Regions from separate parts of the Pseudarthrobacter siccitolerans genome, predicted to be linked through region 1. Evidence: predicted binding sites of a transcription regulator. Region 1 holds the regulator's gene; each other region holds the start of a gene.
What was found. The regulator HrcA, encoded in region 1, represses chaperone genes, less so after heat shock. The targets are predictions, from matches to a motif close to TTNGCACTCGNNNNNNNCGAGTGCNAA.
Positions count from the first base shown of each region.

Region 2: the regulator HrcA is predicted to act here: its motif matches at 940-966, upstream of QFZ36_RS05900 (FmdB family zinc ribbon protein).
Region 3: the regulator HrcA is predicted to act here: its motif matches at 1,029-1,055, upstream of groES (co-chaperone GroES).

Region 1 covers NZ_JAUSXB010000001.1:505,203-507,461, forward strand. Annotated here, with positions in the region: gene dnaJ (molecular chaperone DnaJ) at 1-741, opposite strand, end outside; gene hrcA (heat-inducible transcriptional repressor HrcA) at 824-1,837, opposite strand; gene QFZ36_RS02350 (DUF3097 domain-containing protein) at 2,013-2,259, shown strand, end outside.
Region 2 covers NZ_JAUSXB010000001.1:1,257,457-1,259,715, reverse strand. Annotated here, with positions in the region: gene QFZ36_RS05905 (RcpC/CpaB family pilus assembly protein) at 1-501, opposite strand, end outside; gene QFZ36_RS05900 (FmdB family zinc ribbon protein) at 602-877, opposite strand; gene QFZ36_RS05895 (5-formyltetrahydrofolate cyclo-ligase) at 1,002-1,619, opposite strand; gene galU (UTP--glucose-1-phosphate uridylyltransferase GalU) at 1,724-2,259, shown strand, end outside.
Region 3 covers NZ_JAUSXB010000001.1:1,285,903-1,288,161, reverse strand. Annotated here, with positions in the region: gene QFZ36_RS06020 (hypothetical protein) at 1-133, shown strand, start outside; gene QFZ36_RS06015 (DMT family transporter) at 58-987, opposite strand; gene groES (co-chaperone GroES) at 1,212-1,508, shown strand; gene groL (chaperonin GroEL) at 1,586-2,259, shown strand, end outside.

The DNA.
Region 1 (2,259 bases):
AACGTACAGGTCGCCTGCGGGGCCGCCGGCAGGACCGGCTTCGCCCTGGCCGGTGAGCTGGATGCGTGTACCGGTCGCGACGCCGGCGGGAACCTTGATGGTCAGCGAACGCCGGCTGCGGATGCGGCCCTGCCCGTTGCACTCGTTGCAGGGGTCCTTGATGACGGTTCCGAAGCCTTCGCAGGTGCCGCACGGGGCGGCCGTCATGACCTGGCCCAGGATGGACCGGACCGCGCGCTGGACCTGCCCGCTGCCGCCGCAGATATCGCAGCGCTCCGGGTGTGTGCCAGGCCGGCAGCATGAGCCGTCGCAGGTGGGGCAAACCACCGCGGTATCCACTTCAAGCTTCTTGTTGACGCCGAACACGGCGTCGCGGAGCTCGATCCGGACGCTGATGAGTGCGTCCTGGCCGCGCCGGACACGCGATGCGGGGCCGGAGGAACCACCGGCCCCGAAGAACGTGTCGAAAATGTCCTGGAACGCGAAGCCCTGGCCGGCGTAAGCCCCGCCGCCGAAGCCGTTGTCCGTGCCGTTCTCGTTGCCGGTGGTGTCATACACCCGGCGCTTCTGGGGATCAGAGAGCACTTCGTAGGCGTGGGTCACGGCCTTGAACCGGTCCGCAACGTCCTCCCCGGGATTAACGTCCGGGTGGAGGGTGCGGGCCAGCTTGCGGTAGGCCTTCTTAATCTCTTCTCCGGTAGCGTCCGGTGAGACTCCAAGGACTTCGTAGTGGCTGCTCAAAGTTCGTATCTCTTCCTTGTTGTTCTGCCTGCAGTTGTGCTGCGGGCACTACTGTTCGTGCCTGGGCGCTGAACGGTGCGGGTCAGGGTCCCAAAATCCGTGACAGATATCGGGCCACGGCCCTGACCGCTGCCATGGTGGTGGGATAGTCCATCCGGGTGGGGCCCAGCACGCCGATTTTCGCGACACTGTCGGGCCCATACCCCGTGGCGACTACCGAGGCCTCCGCCAGACCGTCGTAGGGGTTCTCGCGGCCGATGCTGACGGCCACCCCCCGGTGGTCCTGCGCCATCTCGCTCAGGAGCCGCAGCATTACCACCTGTTCCTCCAGGGCCTCCAGGACAGGGCCGATGCTGAGCGGAAAATCTACGTTGGAACGGGCAAGGTTTGCCGTCCCGGCCATGACCATCCGGTCCTCCCGGCTGCTGTGGGCCAGGGCTTCCAATCCATGGGCCAGCGCCTGGGCCGCCTGCCGCTGCGCGGGAGCAACGCCGGACACCACCGCGGGCAGCGACTGCGCCAGCTGGCTCAGTGCCGTCCCGGCGAGGGAGCCCAGGAAACGGGCTCGCAGCGTGGCGATGGCGTCGTCGCCCAGGTCCTGCCCGACGTCGATGACCCGCTGCTCCACCTTGCCGCTGTTGGCGATGAGCACCACCAGCACCTTCCGTGGTGCAAGGAGGACAAATTCGATGTGCCGGACCACTGCCCGGTTGAGGTGCGGATATTGGACGACTGCCACCTGGTTCGTCAGCTGGGACAGCAGCCGGACCGTGCGGTCCAGGACGTCGTCGAGATCGTCAGCGCCTTCCAGCAGGGACTGGATGGCCCGCCGTTCGGCCTGGGACAGCGGCTTCACCGCGGAAATCTGGTCCACGAAGAGCCTGTAGCCCTTGTCCGTGGGAATGCGGCCCGCGCTGGTGTGGGGAGCAGTGATCAGCCCTTCGTCCTCCAGGGCGGCCATGTCGTTGCGAATGGTGGCGCTGGAGACACCAAGATGGTGCCGTTCCACCAGGGCTTTGGACCCGACAGGCTCGCGGGAGTGGACGTAGTCCTCCACGATGGCCCGCAGTACTTCCAGCTTGCGCGGCTCGCTCACTCTCCACCTCCATCCAGGGTTCAGGGCAGCCGTTCCGCCCGCACCGTAGCTCGCAGGGGTTAGCACTCGACATGCCTAAGTGCTAACAGTCTATTATGACTCGCCCCGTTGTTAGCATTGGTACCGCTCCGGGCGAAATTCCGGGCCAGCATCCAGCACGAAGCGGAGTTAATCCATGCAATACCAGAACTGGGGAGCCCAGGACCTGAGCGCGCCCGCACGGACGCAACTGCCTGAAGTGCCGGTAGAGCGAGGAATGGTGCTGGAGGAGGTCCAGTCCGGCTGGGTTGGCGCAGTGACCCGGGTGGAAAAATCGGGCGGCATGCATGTGGTGGCGTTGGAGGACCGCAGGGGCAACTCCCGGTCCTTCCGGCTGGGCTTCGGTTTCCTCCTGGAAGGCCAGGCGATCCGGCTGATGCCGC
Region 2 (2,259 bases), 750 kb from region 1:
CACATTGACAAGCTGCCCGGGCGAGACTAGCTGGATGGATGACGGGTCCGCCATTCGAAGAGGCACTGCGGCTGAACCCGGAGGTGTGCCTGCCAGCAGTCCCGGACCGAGCAGCTGGGCGTCCGTGAGAAGCTGGCCCTTGCGCAGCGGAGCCGCCAGCTGCTTGCCGGCCACGTGAGCTGCCTGGTCCAGGAAACCCGCAGCCATCATGCCCGGCGGGACCTGCACACTGGCAAGGTCAGACGGCGCCAGCGCCGCGCCGGCCGGGAGGTCCCTGGCGGCAGCAACTGCGGTTACGGTCTCAACGGGTGCAGGGGTGAGCTGGTGGACGCTGATCGCGGCCGCCAGGCACAGCAGCAGGGCCGCGGCCAGCCGGCGGTTCCGGCCCAGCCATCTGGCAACACGGGCAGTTCCGGGCCGGCGGCGGGAGCCGCGGGGACTGCGGGGGCCGCGCGGGTAGCGGGAAGCACCACTGCCGGAGCTGGGGAGGTTTGCAGGCATGCGCCAACGCTAAGGCCGGCCGCAATGCCGGTACCAGGCGTAAGGCGCCCTATGTGGACAAACGGGCCGGCCGGCGTCGTACGGTGCTGCTGGGAGGCCCTTAGCTGGCAGCCGCAGCAGGCGCGGAAGCGGCGGGTGCCGCAGCCGGAGCCGGCGTTGAGGATGCGGCCGGGGCGGCCGAGACGGTGCTTCCCTTGGCGTCCCGGGAATCGGTGCGGTAGAAGCCGGATCCCTTGAAGACAACGCCCACGCTGTTGAATTTCTTGCGCAGTGTCCCCTGGCACTCGGGGCACGAGGTCAAAGAGCTGTCCGAAAACGACTGGACGATGTCGAAGGCATGGCCGCAATCTTTGCAGGCGTACGCATACGTTGGCACTTGTGCTCCTCCTCTTGGGCAAAACGAGAGGTCCCGTGCTGCCCGGCCGGAGGGTCCGTCCGTTAGCAGTCGCAGGGCCTGAGTGCTAATTCTATCATCCCCCGCAGGACCAGTGGAGTTGGACTTAGCCGCCGGCCAAGGACCGGAATCCTGACGGTGCCAGGATGGCCGGAACGGGACGGTCGAATTCCTCCTCGGGAATCTGCCCCGCGGGGAGCAACTCCTCGTCGTAGATAACGGCAGCCAGCGGGATATTCTTCCCGGCTGTGGCCAGATGGCCCAGGAACTTGTCGTAATAACCCCCGCCTTGCCCGATCCTGTTGCCTGTCACGTCAACTGCTGTCGCGGGGATAAACAGGGCGGCAGCCGTGGCTGCCACGTCCGGCCCGTGCCGCTCACCCCTGGGCTCGAGGATGGGAGCGAACCGGCTCTGCTCCAAGCCCGCGTCAGGGTCCCAGAAGACCCAGGCCAGTTCCCGCCCCGGCTCGCAGACAGGAAGCAGGACCCTGTGGCCGTTGTGATGGAGCGTGCTGATCAGCGGAAGCGTCGGAGGTTCCACTCCTACGCCGAAATAGACGCAGACCGTGGCCGGTGCTCCGCCGGTCAGGGAGCCGGCCCAGGCTGAGCCGTGGCGCGCAAGGGCAGCGCCTGCCGCCTCAAGCTGCCGGGGAGTCATCGTTGCCCGCCGTTGGCGGTGTGCCGTGCGGATCCTGTTCTTGACAGCCTTGGCATCCTCCAGCACGTCTTTCCTCCATCACTCGCCCATGCGGCGGCTTCGCTGCTGCCGGGGGTCCGGCAGCCCTTCAATAATTACTGATTGCTTGACGCTGACGTTAGATTAGTCGGGTGACTACCAGTAACCCCAGAGTTCGCAAAGCAGTTATACCCGCAGCCGGACTCGGCACCAGGTTCCTGCCTGCCACCAAGGCCATGCCCAAGGAAATGCTTCCGGTCGTGGACAAGCCTGCCATCCAGTACGTGGTTGAGGAAGCCGTGCATGTGGGCCTCAACGACGTCCTGATGATCACCGGGCGGAACAAGCGGGCCCTGGAAGACCACTTTGACCGCGTTCCGTCGCTGGAGTCCACCCTCGAAGGCAAAGGGGACGCGGAAAAGCTGGCATCCGTCCAGGCCGCCAGCAACCTCGGCGACATCCACTACGTCCGCCAGGGTGACCCGAACGGCCTGGGCCACGCGGTCCTCCGGGCCAGGCAGCACGTCGGCAACGAAGCCTTCGCGGTCCTTTTGGGGGACGACCTGATTGACGCCCGCGACGAACTGCTCAGCACCATGATTGATGTGCACGCCAAAACGGGCGGCTCCGTCGTCGCCCTGATTGAGGTGGAGCCGTCCCAGATCAGCGCCTATGGCTGCGCCGACAT
Region 3 (2,259 bases), 780 kb from region 1:
AAGCATTGCCGTGCTGGTGGCCGCCCTGCTGGCCACTGCAGCGGCAGGCGCGGTCCTTTACCGCGGGCGGAATTCCGCGCCGGACGAGGGCGACGGCGGCGAGGACGTCGACTTCGAAGACCTCGGACGCTGAGGGCCGCCGGCGCTCGTCAGCAGGACTCCCGAAATCACCAGGACGCCGCCCAGAACCTGCGGAAGGGTGATGGGCTGCCCCAGGGCAACAGTGATAATCGCAGTGAACACGGCAATGAGGTTCAGGTAGTTGCCCGCATTGGCCGCCGTGGTGCGTTTCAGGGCAAGGTTCCAGAGCAGGTAGGAACCCAGCGACGGAAACAGGGCGATGTAGGCAAGGGACCAGCCCTCCGGTGCTGTCCGGGGCAGGCCGGCGCCGGTGATGAGGGCCAGCGGGCTGAGGACGACGGCGGCCAGCGCCACCTGTACTGCAGTGGACGTGATCGGGGGTACATCAACCCTGCGCCCGAGGATGGTGTACAGGCCCCACACGGTGATGGCCGCGAGGATCAGCAGTTCGCCCCTGTTGATGGAGAAGGTCAGCAGCCGGTGGATGTCGCCGCCGGTGAGCACCAGCAGGACGCCGGCCAGGCCCAGCCCGATCCCCGCCCACCCCAGCGGGCGCGGCCTGTCGCGCAGCAGGACCACGGCCAGCACCACAATCAGCGCAGGGTTGGCAGCCGTCACCAGCGAGGCGTTCAGGGCTGAGGTGTGGCCCAGGGCGCTGTACAGCAGCAGCGTGTAGGCACTCATGCCCAGGGAACTCAGGAGCAGCAGGACCGGCCAGCGGCGCAGCACGCTCCGCCAGTCCGGCCGCTCCACCGTGTGGGCGAGTACCAGCAGCGGCACCGCTGCCAGGGTCCACCGCCAGTAGGTCAGCTGCAGCGGCTGCATGGTTTCCATGGCGGCATGGCCGACGACGAAGTTTCCGGCCCAGAAGAGGGTGGCAAGGATCAGATAGGCAGCGGCTCGCACCGGTCAAATGTACACATGGAGGGTTCGCAGATGACGAAACGCTGGCACTCGCCTTGACCGAGTGCTAACCCTTACATAGAGTCTTCATTAGCACTCTCCCTAGGAGGGTGCTAATACATGAAGAGCTGCCAGCCAGGCTGCTGCCGGCACCGCGACGACGGTTTGCCAGCCACGGCGGGAAGCTTTCCAGTCCACGAATTTGCTGACGAAAAGGAGAGGTCCGAGTGTCGGTCTCTATTAAGCCTCTTGAGGATCGTATTGTTGTCCGCCCGCTCGAAGCCGAGCAGACCACGGCTTCCGGCCTGGTCATCCCGGACTCCGCGCAGGAGAAGCCCCAGGAAGGCGAAGTTGTTGCAGTAGGCCCCGGCCGCTTTGACGACAACGGCAACCGCGTCCCGCTCGACGTTGCTGAAGGCGACGTTGTTATCTACTCCAAGTACGGCGGAACCGAAGTCAAGCACAGCGGCACCGAATACCTCGTGCTGTCCGCCCGCGACGTCCTGGCGATCGTCGTAAAGTAACTCTTCGGATCCCCGTGCCGCTGGTCATGCCTTCTGCTGGTCAGCTGCGCGGGGTTCTGTCTTGAAAGGACTGAACCATGGCAAAGCAGCTTGCGTTTAACGACGCTGCCCGCCGGTCTCTTGAAGCCGGCATCGATAAGCTCGCCAACACCGTCAAGGTGACGCTGGGCCCGCGCGGCCGCAACGTCGTCCTGGACAAGAAGTGGGGCGCGCCCACCATCACGAACGACGGCGTCACCATTGCCCGCGAAGTGGAACTGGACGACCCCTACGAGAACCTTGGCGCTCAGCTGGCCAAGGAAGTTGCCACCAAGACCAACGATGTTGCCGGCGACGGCACCACCACCGCAACGGTCCTGGCACAGGCCCTGGTCAAGGAAGGCCTGCGCAACGTAGCGGCAGGCGCCGCTCCCGGCCAGATCAAGCGCGGCATCGAGGTTTCCGTGGAAGCCGTCGCCGCCCGTCTGCTGGAGAACGCCCGTCCCGTCGAAGGCACCCAGGTGGCCAGCGTTGCAGCCATCTCCGCCCAGAGCGACGAGATTGGCGAGCTCCTGGCTGAAGCCTTCGGCAAGGTCGGCAAAGATGGTGTGATCACCATCGAGGAATCCTCCACCACCCAGACCGAACTGGTCCTCACCGAGGGCATGCAGTTCGACAAGGGCTACCTGTCCCCGTACTTCATCACGGATGCGGACCGCCAGGAAGCCATCCTCGAAGACGCCCTCATCCTGATCAACCAGGGCAAGATCTC